Regions from separate parts of the Allobosea rubneri genome, predicted to be linked through region 1. Evidence: predicted binding sites of a transcription regulator. Region 1 holds the regulator's gene; the other holds the start of a gene.
What was found. Region 1 encodes LexA, which represses DNA repair genes until DNA is damaged. Its sites were predicted from a motif close to TGTTCNNNNTGTGTTCNG; they were not measured.

Region 1 (6,164 bases):
CATCCGCGATGCCGGCGTCGGCTTCATGTTCGCCCCCGCCCATCACGCCTCGATGCGCCATGTCGCGCCGGTGCGCACCGAGCTCGGCACCCGCACGATCTTCAACCTCGTCGGGCCGCTCTCCAATCCGGCCGGGGTGAAGAAGCAGCTCGTCGGGGCCTTCTCGGAGACCTGGCTCGAGCCGATGGTGAAGGTGCTCGCCTCGCTCGGCTCGCAGTCGATCTGGGCCGTGCATGGCTCGGACGGGCTCGACGAGATCACCACCACCGGCCCGACCCGCGTCGTCGCGCTCAAGGACGGCAAGATCGAGAGCTTCTCGATTTCGCCCGAGGATGTCGGCATCGCCCGGGCGAAGTCCGAGGATCTGCGCGGCGGCGAGCCGGAGCAGAACGCCAAGGCCCTGCAGGACGTGCTCGACGGCAAGAAGAGCGCCTTCCGCGACATCGCAGCCTTCAATGCCGCGGCAGCCCTCGTCGTCGCCGGCAAGGCCGGCGCGCTCGGTGATGGCCTCGCCCAGGCCTATCAGGCCCTCGACAGCGGCAAGGCCAAGGGCGTGCTCGCCGCGCTCGTCGCCAGCTCGAACGCCTGAGGCAGCCATGTCCGACATTCTGAAGCGGATAGAGGCCTATAAGCGCGAGGAGATCGTCGTCGCTCGCAGCGCCGTGCCGCAGGCCGAGATCGAGCGCCGCGCCGCCGCCATGCCGCCGCCGCGCGACTTTCTCGGCGCTCTCGAAGCCAAGCGGAAGGCCGGACTGCCGGCGCTGATCGCCGAGATCAAGAAGGCGAGCCCGTCCAAGGGCCTGATCCGGCCGGATTTCGATCCGCCGGCCTTGGCGAAGGCCTATGCGGAAGGCGGCGCCGCCTGCCTTTCGGTGCTGACCGACACCCCCTCCTTCCAGGGCCAGCCGGAATATCTGGCGCAGGCGCGCGAGGCCTCCGGTCTGCCGGGCCTGCGCAAGGATTTCATGTTCGAGCCCTATCAGGTCTTCGAGGCCCGCAGCTGGGGCGCCGACTGCATCCTCGTGATCATGGCCTCGGTCGACGATGCCGCGGCTCACGAGTTGACCGATACCGCAAAGGCGCTCGGCATGGCCGTGCTGGCGGAGGTCCATGACGAAGCCGAGCTCGAGCGGGCGCTGAAGCTCGACACCCTTCTGGTCGGCATCAACAATCGCGACCTGCGCAGCTTCGAGGTCAGCCTCGCCGTGACCGAACGCCTGGCACCGCTGGTCCCGGCCGACCGGCATCTCGTCGGGGAGAGCGGCATCTTCAGCCATGCCGACATCACCCGGCTTCAGGGCTGCGGCGTCAACACCTTCCTCGTCGGCGAAAGCCTGATGCGTCAGCAGGATGTTGCAGGCGCGACCCGTCAGCTCCTGACCGGAAAGGCGACGGAGGCGGCGGCGTGAGCCGGCTTTCGCATCTCGACAGCCAGGGCCAGGCCCACATGGTCGATGTCGGCGACAAGGCGGAAACCGCCCGGATCGCCGTCGCCGAAGGCAGCGTCGTGATGCAGGCGGAAACGCTCGCGATCGTGCGCGCCGGCGACGCCAAGAAAGGCGATGTGCTCGGCACTGCCCGCCTCGCCGGGATCATGGCGGCAAAGAGGGCCCATGAGCTGATCCCGCTCTGCCACCCGCTGCTGCTGACCAAGATTGCCGTCGATCTTGCGATCGACGAGGCCCTGCCGGGCGTGCGGGTGCGGGCCGAAGTGCGCCTCACCGGCAAGACCGGCGTCGAGATGGAAGCGCTGACCGCCGTCAGCGTCGCCTGCCTGACGGTCTACGACATGGTCAAGGCGGTCGATCGCGGCATGCGTATCGAAGCGATCCAGCTCGTCCACAAATCCGGCGGCAAGTCCGGCGTCTACGAAGTTGCGGAAGGGCAGAGATGAGCCTGACACCGGTTGCCGTCGCGCTGCGCGCGCTGCTCGACAGCGTTCCCGGAACCACCGGCGCCGAAACCCTGCCCTTGGCGCGCTGCGCCGGCCGTGTGCTGGCGGCCGATGTCGCGGCGCTGCGCACCCAGCCGCCCTTCGCCAATTCGGCGATGGACGGCTATGCCGCTCGTGCCGATGATCTCCAGCCCGGCAAGGAATTGCGGGTCATCGGCGAATCCGCCGCCGGCCGCGGTTTTTCCGGCGCGGTCGCCCCCGGCGAGACCGTCCGCATCTTCACCGGAGCGCCGCTGCCCGAGGGCACCGACGCCATCCTGATCCAGGAGCATGCCGAGGGCGTCGACGGCCCGGTGATCCGCGTCACCAAGGCGGCGGGCAGGGGTCAGTTCGTGCGCGCCGCCGGGCTCGATTTCGGCAGTGGCGAGATCCTGCTCGCGGCCGGCCGCCGCCTCGACAGCGCCGCGCTCGGCCTTGCCGCCGCAATGGGGCATCCGGAGCTTCCGGTTCGCCGCAAGCCCGTGGTCGCAATCCTCGCCACCGGCGACGAGCTCGTCCTGCCGGGCGAGCCGGTCGGCCCCGACCAGATCGTCGCCTCGAACAGCTATGCGCTGGCCGCACTGGTCGAGCAGGCCGGCGGCACGGCGCTCGATCTCGGCATCGCCCGCGACAATCATCCCGATCTTGCGGCCCGCATCGAGGCGGCGAAGGCGGCGAATGCCGATGTGCTGATCACGCTCGGCGGCGCCTCCGTCGGCGCGCATGACCTCGTCCAGGCCGCACTCAAGGCCCAGGGCATGGATCTCGGCTTCTGGAAGATCGCGATGCGGCCGGGCAAGCCGATGATGATGGGAAGGCTCGGCCCGATGGTCGCGCTTGGCCTCCCCGGCAACCCGGTCTCCTCGATCGTCTGCGGACACCTCTTCGTCACGCCGCTGATCGAGGCCCTGCTCGGCATGGCCGAGCCGGAGCGCGACCGCGGCGAGCCGGCGGTCCTCGCCGTCGACCTGCCGGCGAATGACGAGCGCCAGGACTATCTGCGCTCGACCTTCGTGACGGAGGCAGGCGAGCGCCGGGTGAAGCCCTTTCCCAAGCAGGATTCCTCGATGCTGGCGAACCTCGCCCGGGCCGAGGCGCTGGTGATCCGGCCGGTTTTCGCCGAACCGGCCAAGGCCGGCGATCCGTGCCGGATTATCCGGTTGCGCTGAGGCCGATCAGCGGCAGCGCAGATAGCGCGTGCCGCCATAGACGACCTCGTCGTTCGAGACGACCTTGAGGGTCCGGCTGGCGCGACGCTTCGGCCCGTCGATGCTGAAGCAGGTGCCGCTCATCCGGTATTCGTTGGCGGATACGCGCTCTATCCGGCTGAAATGGCAGCCGCCCTCGCCTGCCTCGCCGGTGCGGCCGCCGCGGTTGAAGCCGACATAGGCGCCCTCGGTCCCCTCCTTCAGCCATCTGCAGCCCTGCTGCGTCGGATCGCCGAATTCGCCGCGCACCGGCAGTTCGGCGGCACTCGCCATACCGGCCACAGCCGCGGCCATCATAGCGCTCAGACTCGTCAGCTTGACCGCCATCGCTCCCTCCCTCTCGCCGTGGCACCCCACGCTGGACAAAGCTTCGCTTGCACGCAGAAGGGCCAGTTTCGCGCGGCGCAATACGGCCGATGGACGTCCCTTGCGGAACACAAGGCGAACGGGTATGTTGTTCGTGCTTTGTTTCGATTCCGATGCGAAAGGCCGGGGCGGCGAGATCATGCTGACACGCAAACAGTTCGAACTGCTTCGCTTCATCCATGAACGCCTGCGAGAATCCGGCGTACCGCCCTCCTTCGACGAGATGAAGGACGCGCTCGACCTACGCTCCAAATCCGGCATCCACCGGCTGATCATGGCGCTGGAGGAACGCGGCTTCATTCGCCGGCTGCCGAACCGCGCCCGCGCGCTCGAAGTCATCAAGATGCCGGACGGGATCGGCGGGCCGCAGGCGCAGCGCGGGCGCTTCAGCCCGTCGGTCGTTCAGGGCGGCCTCGGCCAGACCCCGCCTGCCCCGGCAGCCAATCTAGCCAAGCCGCGCCCGGCGGGCGCCGAGGAGAACGGGCGCTCCACCGTCTCCATCCCAGTCATGGGCCGCATCGCCGCCGGCACGCCGATCTCGGCGATCCAGGATCGCAGCCATAGCGTCTCCATGCCCGCCGACATGCTCGGCGGCGGCGAGCACTACGCGCTCGAAGTCCGCGGCGATTCGATGATCGAGGCCGGCATTCTCGACGGCGACACCGTCGTCATCCGCAAGCAGGACACGGCCAATACCGGCGACATCATCGTCGCCCTGATTGACGACGAGGAAGCGACGCTGAAGCGCCTCCGCAAGCGCGGCTCCTCGATCGCGCTCGAAGCGGCCAACCCGGCCTATGAGACCCGCGTGCTCGGCCCGGACCGGGTCAAGATCCAGGGCCGGCTCGTCAATCTGATGCGGCGCTACTGAAGCATCCCGCTGTCCTCCGCCTGCTCGGTCGGCACGTTTGCGGGCGTACGTGCTGGCTCCGATGAAGAAGGCACGGTCGCAGGAGCGGGCCGGGCCCGGGTCCAGGGTCGCAGGCGCGTTGCGTCCTCGGCGGTGTAGGCGCGCCAGCTGCCGCCGCGCATGGACCCAAGCGCCGTCGCGCCATCGCGGGCGAGCGCGGCCCGGTCGATCAGTCGGGCGGTACAGGTGCCATTGACGTGGAGCGGCGTGACGACGAGGTCGGCGCGCTGGCAGTCCTCGACGATGGCGACGCGGTCCTTTGTGTAGGCGACATTGCGGCCATCCTTGAGACGGATCACGCAGCCGCGCGCGTCGCAGGCGGCGCCCTCTCGCAAGGTGGCATCATCCGGAGGGCGGGAATCGCCGTCGGCATGGAGCCATTGCGTCAGCACGAAGCGACTCGGCTTGCCTGCCAGGACGAGTCGTCCTTCGGCACCGCGCACCAGGATGCCGGAACCGTCGCGCTCGATCAGGATGTCGGGCCGCGTCGGGTCCGAGGCGAGCGCCAGGCCGGCGCAGAGCGGCAGCGCCGCGAGGAAGCGCAGGGCCGTCGTCCACAAGGTCAGCCAGAGCAGCGCCAGCGCGAACAGGGCGAGCGCCACGGGATCGAAGGCAGGCAGCACCATGGTCGAGCGTTCGATACCGGCGACCCAATGGGCGAGCTGCAGGACGAGACCGGAGGCCCAGCCCATCAGGGCCCAGCCCGGCCAGTCGAGCCCGAACGGATAAGCCAGCACGCCGAAGACCGCGGCCGGCATGACAATGAGCGAGACGAAAGGCAGGGCGAGCGCGTTGCCGAGCAGGCCGAACGGGTTGAAGGTCTGGAAGTGGTAGACGCCGAAGGGCGCAGTCGCGGCCGTCGCCAGCAAGGTGGTGACGATGATGCCGACGGCCGAGAGCCAGAGCGGCCGCAGCGGCCAGGGCCAGCTGGCGGCAGCCGCATCAGGCGGGCGCTCCTGCCAGCGTTCGGCGAAGGCGATCAGCGCCGCGACCGCGCCGAAGGACATCTGGAAGCTCGGCCCGAGCAGCGCCTCCGGCTCGCGCAGCAGGACGATGATCGCCGCCAAGGCGAGGTTGCGCATGCTGAGGGCCGGCCGGTCGACCAGAATGGCGCCGAGCATCACCAGCGTCATGATCAGCGAGCGCACGGTCGCGACTTCAGCGCCGGAGAAGACGCAATAGGCGGTAGCGCCGAACATGGCGGCGAGCGCAGCGATTTTCTTGACTGGCCAGAACAGCGCGATGCCTGGCGACAGCGCCAGCAATGCCCTTGCGAGCCAGAAGATCGTGCCGGCCGCCAGGACCATGTGCAGGCCGGAGATCGAGACGATGTGGTAGATGCCGGCGGCGCGCAGGTCGTCATTGGTCGGCTCAGTGATCAGGCCACGCTTGCCGGTGACCAGGGCGGCTGCCATCGCTCCCGCCTGCCCGCCGCCGATGGTGGCGATGCGCTCGGTCAGCGCATTGCGGGCCTGGTCGATGGCGACGCTCCAGGCGAGTTGCCGCGACTGCGGCACCGGCGCCGGTGCCAGCGCGACCTTGCCGGCGATGTTGCCGACGGCACCGATGCCGCGGAAGAAGGCGTCGCGGGCAAAGTCGTAGCCGCCGGGACGCGCCGGCCCGGGCGGCGGCAGGAGCCGCGCGGTCGCGACGATGTGATCGCCGGGCTTCAGTGTCGTCGCGGCCGTGCTGACACGTATCCGGCGCGGCCGCTGCTGCGGGTCGACACCCGGCATGTCGGTAACCA
Region 2 (6,164 bases), on a different contig from region 1:
TCACGGCCCTGCCCTCGCGGCTGTCGGCGAAGCAGAACGAGATCGCCCCGCGCATCCTGAAAGAGATCCGCGACCGGCTGACCTTCCTGCTCGATGTCGGCCTCGAATACCTGACGCTGGCGCGCGGTTCCCGCACGCTCTCCGGAGGCGAGAGCCAGCGCATTCGCCTCGCCAGCCAGATCGGTTCGGGCCTCACCGGCGTGCTCTATGTGCTCGACGAGCCCTCGATCGGCCTGCACCAGCGCGACAATGAGCGCCTGCTCGGCACGCTGCGCCGCCTCAGGGACCTCGGCAACACCGTGATCGTCGTCGAGCATGACGAGGACGCGATCATGACCGCCGACTATGTCGTCGATGTCGGCCCCGGCGCCGGCATCCATGGCGGCGAGATCGTCGCCAAGGGCACGCCGCAGGACATTCTGGACGATCCGAACTCGCTGACCGGCAAATACCTCACCGGCGAGATGAGCGTGCCGGTGCCGCTGAAGCGCCGCAAGCCGCAGAAGGGCCGCTCCCTCAAGATCGTTGGCGCCCGCGGCAACAACCTCAAGGACGTCACGGTCGACATCCCGCTCGGCCTGTTCACCTGCATCACCGGCGTCTCGGGCGGCGGCAAGTCGACGCTGATCATCGACACGCTCTACAAGGCGGTCGCGCGCAAGCTCAACGGCTCGATCGAGCATCCGGCTGCCCACGACCGCATCGAGGGCATGGAGCATCTCGACAAGGTCATCGACATCGACCAGTCGCCGATCGGCCGCACGCCGCGCTCGAACCCGGCGACCTATACCGGCGCCTTCACGCCGATCCGCGAATGGTTCGCCGGCCTGCCCGAGGCCAAGGCGCGCGGCTACCAGGCCGGCCGCTTCTCGTTCAACGTCAAGGGCGGCCGCTGCGAGGCCTGCCAGGGCGACGGCGTCATCAAGATCGAGATGCACTTCCTGCCCGACGTCTACGTCACCTGCGATGTCTGCAAGGGCAAGCGCTACGACCGCGAGACGCTCGAGGTGAAGTATCGCGACAAGTCGATCGCCGACGTGCTCGACATGTCGGTCGAGGAGGCCAAGACGCTGTTCAAGGCCGTGCCCTCGATCCGCGAGAAGATGGTGACGCTCGCCCGCGTCGGCCTCGACTATGTCAAGGTCGGCCAGCAGGCGACGACGCTCTCGGGCGGCGAGGCGCAGCGCGTCAAGCTCTCCAAGGAGCTCTCCAAGCGCGCTACCGGCCGCACCCTCTACATCTTGGACGAGCCGACCACCGGCCTGCATTTCCACGACGTCGCCAAGCTGATGGAGGTGCTGCACGAACTGGTCGAGCAGGGCAATTCCGTGGTGGTGATCGAGCATAATCTCGAAGTGATCAAAACCGCCGACTGGGTCATCGACATGGGCCCCGAAGGCGGCGACGGCGGCGGCGAGGTCGTGGCGCAGGGCACGCCGGAGGATGTCGTCCGCATCGGCAAGGGCCACACCGCGCGCTTCCTCAAGGAGGTGCTGGAGCGGCGGCCGTTGAAGGGGAAAGGGGCGCGGCAGGCGGCGGAGTGAGATGAAAGACGGATATTAATGCCAACTCTGTAAATAGATGCGAGATGTATTTTCGGCATCGCGCTATTTCCATACGATACGAGGCTTTGATATCCGTCCATTATTGAGAAGCGCGCAATTCCAAACACCAGATCAGGTTAGACACTAGCTCCAGCATAAGATGCAGGCATTTCATCCCACGTGCGATGATCTAAAACGCGACCAGTAGCTTTCTTGTTAGAACCACCCCATTGCTTGAAATGAAACGCTACACCCTGCTCGACACAGGCATCTCTAATATTTCTGATCCAACTGGGATCAACAGAACGAGCATTAGGGCCGCTTTCGCCGCCAGCTATAACCCAGTCGATACCAGCGAAATCCGGTTCTACCATTCCTCCCAGAAGCGGTTCGAGGCTCAGAAATTTAACTGCCGCTGGCGTTCTACGCAAATGTTCAACGCGCCACCAATAATCTTGGCTTTCCACACTAACGCCCATCCAGACATTTTTGGGCCAACGAAGGTAGCTGCCAAGCTCCTCTAAGCGCTCCCCTCTTTTTGTTAATATTTGATACGTGTGCTGCGGCGTATCGCGCATTGTATCAAATACTCTCTCTATAAAATAGAAAGGCACGTCGTCATGAAAAAGGTCCGACATGCTATTAACGAATACAAGACGTCCCTTCTTCCAGCCTTTCGGAAGGCTCAACGAACGCTCGTCCAGAACTATCTTGCCGGTCCACTTCGGACGCCCTCCAGACACCCGCGTCGTGCCGGCATACTTCGCCTGCCCCATGGCCTCCAAACGACGTGCCATCCGCATGGCGTAGCAATTGGTGCAGCCCGGCGACAAAATCGAACAACCGCCGACTGGGTTCCACGTCGCCTCAGTCCATTCGATTGAAGAGCCAATAGCCATGTCGCGCTCCTACGGCGGAAATGTAACGATCACATCATCTGCCATGGTACCTTTTCGGCGCTTGGCTGGCTCGGCAGATACCTTGGATTGAGCCTCCAACTGCAGGAGACACTCTTTATAATTTCTTTTTATGAACGGCGTATCAACATGATGCGATCTGTATATGTCTATAACACGCAGAGCCTTGCCTTTGTTGAGATTTAGCAACTCCCCTTCAAGTTTATTGAGCGGCTGCTGAAGAGAAAATAGCAAGGGAGTCCTAGCATTTGCTGGAGAATACTCAAGTGAAGCGACACCTTGATCATGAGTAGAGCTTTCTTTATAAAGTATTTCTTTCATTATTTCGTACCCTTTCTCGTGCTTGGAAACAAACACAAGATGATGCGTCGAGCGCGTTCCGGCGGCATTCCTAAAGCGGAACGGTAGTACATATTTACCGCCGAGAGCCTTGATTGCTTGAGCCAGTTTCTCAAGGATAAGCTGCTCTCTTTCTGGTGGAGTGAGCCCGCTTAACTGCGTCCTTAGATCCGTGGCAATTTCATCACCGAAGAGCGCATTTATATGTCTATCGACAATTGAATTCGAAACTCCCGCATTAATTCTGTTATAATTGAAGAAAAAGACACAGTCACAACCCCAATCTTTAATGGCGCCATTTATTAGCTTTAGAGAAAGCCCTTTATATCCAAACGGATCAATAAACGAGAACGTCGGAACCAATCGCACCGTCGCAAGCTGATCCGCAATAGCTTCGCCAACACTGCCCGTTGAAATTACCGGCCTGTATTTTAACATTCGAATGTTATTTAGTTTTCCCAGCTCGCCCTCAAGGTTCTTGGTATGACTGGGATTCTCATCATTAAACATCGTGACGAGATTGTCTCTCAATTTTGGTGTCTCTATTGCCTTCTCAACGATCATTAAAGGCGTTGACACTGCACCATCTTTATAGCGGCCAGGTCCCGCAAAAAGATCAATATATGCGATCTTGCTATTATGCGCAGACGCTGACGGCAGAATTACATTCGCCCATGCATAGAAATATTTTGAGACAATCCGAGCCTTCACTTCGGACTGATCCTCCCTTTCTTCAAAGAATTTCTCTGCCACTGCGCCCCCCTCCCCGTTTTTCGACTCATAGGAGAGAAGTGAGGCCGATACAGCCAGCACTTGCAATAAGAACATATCAAGAACACGTACAATGTCAACGTCCCTTGGCAGGGGACGCCTCTTCAGGAGAGACGTGCGAGGATGAGGGTCCGCCCTCGCCGCATGAGGCCACAGCGGCACCGCCGCGCCTTCTGTGGCAAGCGCAGGCCCTCATCCGGCGCTTCGCGCCACCTTCTCCCATCCGGGAGAAGGCAAGAGGCGTCGCGGTTCCCTCGCCTTTCCGTCATGCTAGGGCTTGTCCCTAGCATCCACGTCTTGTGAGGCGACTGGCAGGCGCCGACCTACGAAACGCCGCTCGCCGGCCACTCCGGCGCAAAGACGTGGATGGTCGCCACAAGGGCGACCATGACCGGAGAGGCAAACTTATCCCCGCTGCCAAAACCTCCCATATGATCCCCTCGCCCATCACCCATACGGGGCGGCCGTCCGGAGGTATGCCAGGGGAGGGTCGGCCCCTGCGGGCGGGCCCCCGCTCCCGGGAGGCTTCGGGGCACCGCCCCTCTCAGGACAAAGCGCGAGAACCCCTCTCCCGGATGGGAGAGGGGCAGCGGTGAGGGACCGCCGCTGATTGTTAGGGCGAGGCGGCACCGCCGCGCCTTCTGCGGAGAGGGCAGGCCCTCATCCGGCGCTCCGCGCCACCTTCTCTCATCCGGGAGAAGGCTGGGTCGCGGTTCGAGTGCGTTACGGGATAGGCCGCAAACTTATCCCCGCCGCCAAAACCTCCCGTATGATCCCCTCGCCCATCACCCATACGGGGCGGCCGTCCGGAGGTATGCCAGAGGCTGGGTGAGGGTCGGCGCCTGCGGGCGGGGGTTACGCCCCGCTCCCGGGAGGCTTCGGGAACCGACCTGGGGCATTACGACCCCTGCGCGAGGAGCTCGCTAGATGAAGCGGCTGCAGCCGCCATCGCGATTGCGCTGAGGGAGCGACGACCCGAAGAGGGGACCTGGCTTCTGAGGGCATCGCGGCACGGCCAGCAGCCGGCTTCGCAGAAGCGCGGCCCGGAGCTTTAAAATCGCCGAAGGCGGAGCGCCACGGGGCGTGCGGATGAGGCTTCATCCGCGCCGCTTCCTGGCTCAACGGAAGCGGATGCTACTCGACGCGCCTCGCGGCGCTCCGCCAGCCCCGTATTCCGAAGCGCCCCGCAGGCAGGCCTGCGGGCGGGATTGGCGCGTGGGTGAAGCAAAGGGTGCGGGAAGCGCGACAGAACCCCTCTCCTGCATCGAAGTCGGGTCTACCCGACTTCGATCACTCTGAGTGCTGATCTCGGGCAAGCCCGAGATCAGTGCAGAGGGGCAGGGGTGAGGCGTTCGGGAGAGAGATCGCTGGCGTCGACATCGCCGCGGTCAGCGCGACGCAAACTGGTCCGAGCGCGTACACCTCCCTCTCCTTGCAGGAGAGGGTTTTCCGCTCCGGTTCCTCTCCTTTCCGCATTACGCACGCGCCCCGGCGCTTGCTGGAGCCCGCCTCACCGCCGGCAAGTCGAGCGGCAAGTCGAGCAGCACGTCGCAGGCGACGTTGACGCTGGTGCTGAGGGCGAGCGCGACATCGTCGGCGCGGCGGATCGGCCTGCCGGTACGGCAGTTTTCGCGGAGCAGCTGCGCGAGGCTGCGGCTTTTGTTTACCCGCTGCCCGTCTAATCTCGCCGCAAACAAGAAGCGGGGGATTCGGATTTTGACGGAACGACATCGCAGAGGGCGACGCTGGGCCATGGCGCTGGCGATGGCGGCGAGCACCGGTCCGGCGCTGGCCGAGCCGCGCTCCTCGCCGGTCGAGCAATGCGCCTATTGCCATGGCGAGGACGGAATCGCGCGCGATACCGAAGTGCCGCATCTCGCCGGCCAGAACGAAAAGTACCTGTTCAACCAGATGATGGCCTTCCGCGCCGGCAAGCGCCCGCACAAGGAGATGCGCTTCATGGCCCGCCATATGACCGTGCAGGAGGTCGCGGCGATCGCGGCCTATTACGCCGCCCTGCCACCGCGCTGAGGCCACCATGCTCGCCCCGGACGACCTTGCCGCCTATCTCGCCCGCATCGGCTATGATGGCGAGGTCGCGCCGACCCGGGTCGCGCTGGCGCGGCTGCATTTCCTGCATCCGCAGGCGATCCCGTTCGAGAATTTCGACGCGCTCGCCGGAAGGAGCGTGGAGATCGGGCTGCCCACCGTCTTCGAAAAACTCGTCGGCCGGCGGCGCGGCGGCTATTGCTTCGAGCACAACACCCTGTTCCACGCCGTGCTCGAGGCCTTCGGCTTCCCGGTGACGCCGCTCGGCGGGCGCGTGCTGATGGGCCAGGCCGAGGATGCGCAGGTCGCCCGCTCCCACAAGCTGCTGCGCGTCACCTGCGAGGGCGAGGATCTGATCGCCGATGTCGGCTTCGGCGGCATGACGCTGACCGGGCCGCTGCGCCTCGCAGACGGCGCCCCGCAGAAGACGCCGCACGAGCCCTACCGGCTCAACCGCAGCGGCGAGGACTGGTGGCTGCGCGCCGAGATATCAGGCGAATGGCGCCTGCTCTACCGCTTCACCCTGCAGCCGGTTCCGGCGATC

Region 2: a site for LexA is predicted at 3,621-3,638, ahead of RKE40_RS21195 (three-Cys-motif partner protein TcmP). Genes of this name have one in related genera too.

Annotation. Positions count from the first base shown of each region.
Region 1 covers NZ_JAWDID010000005.1:58,087-64,250, forward strand. Annotated here, with positions in the region: gene trpD (anthranilate phosphoribosyltransferase) at 1-589, shown strand, start outside; gene trpC (indole-3-glycerol phosphate synthase TrpC) at 597-1,409, shown strand; gene moaC (cyclic pyranopterin monophosphate synthase MoaC) at 1,406-1,894, shown strand; gene RKE40_RS05200 (molybdopterin molybdotransferase MoeA) at 1,891-3,102, shown strand; gene RKE40_RS05205 (hypothetical protein) at 3,109-3,468, opposite strand; gene lexA (transcriptional repressor LexA) at 3,647-4,378, shown strand; gene RKE40_RS05215 (ComEC/Rec2 family competence protein) at 4,372-6,164, opposite strand, start outside.
Region 2 covers NZ_JAWDID010000040.1:13,900-20,063, reverse strand. Annotated here, with positions in the region: gene uvrA (excinuclease ABC subunit UvrA) at 1-1,544, shown strand, start outside; gene RKE40_RS21200 (DUF5131 family protein) at 1,682-2,443, opposite strand; gene RKE40_RS21195 (three-Cys-motif partner protein TcmP) at 2,453-3,553, opposite strand; gene RKE40_RS21190 (c-type cytochrome) at 5,324-5,602, shown strand; gene RKE40_RS21185 (arylamine N-acetyltransferase family protein) at 5,610-6,164, shown strand, end outside.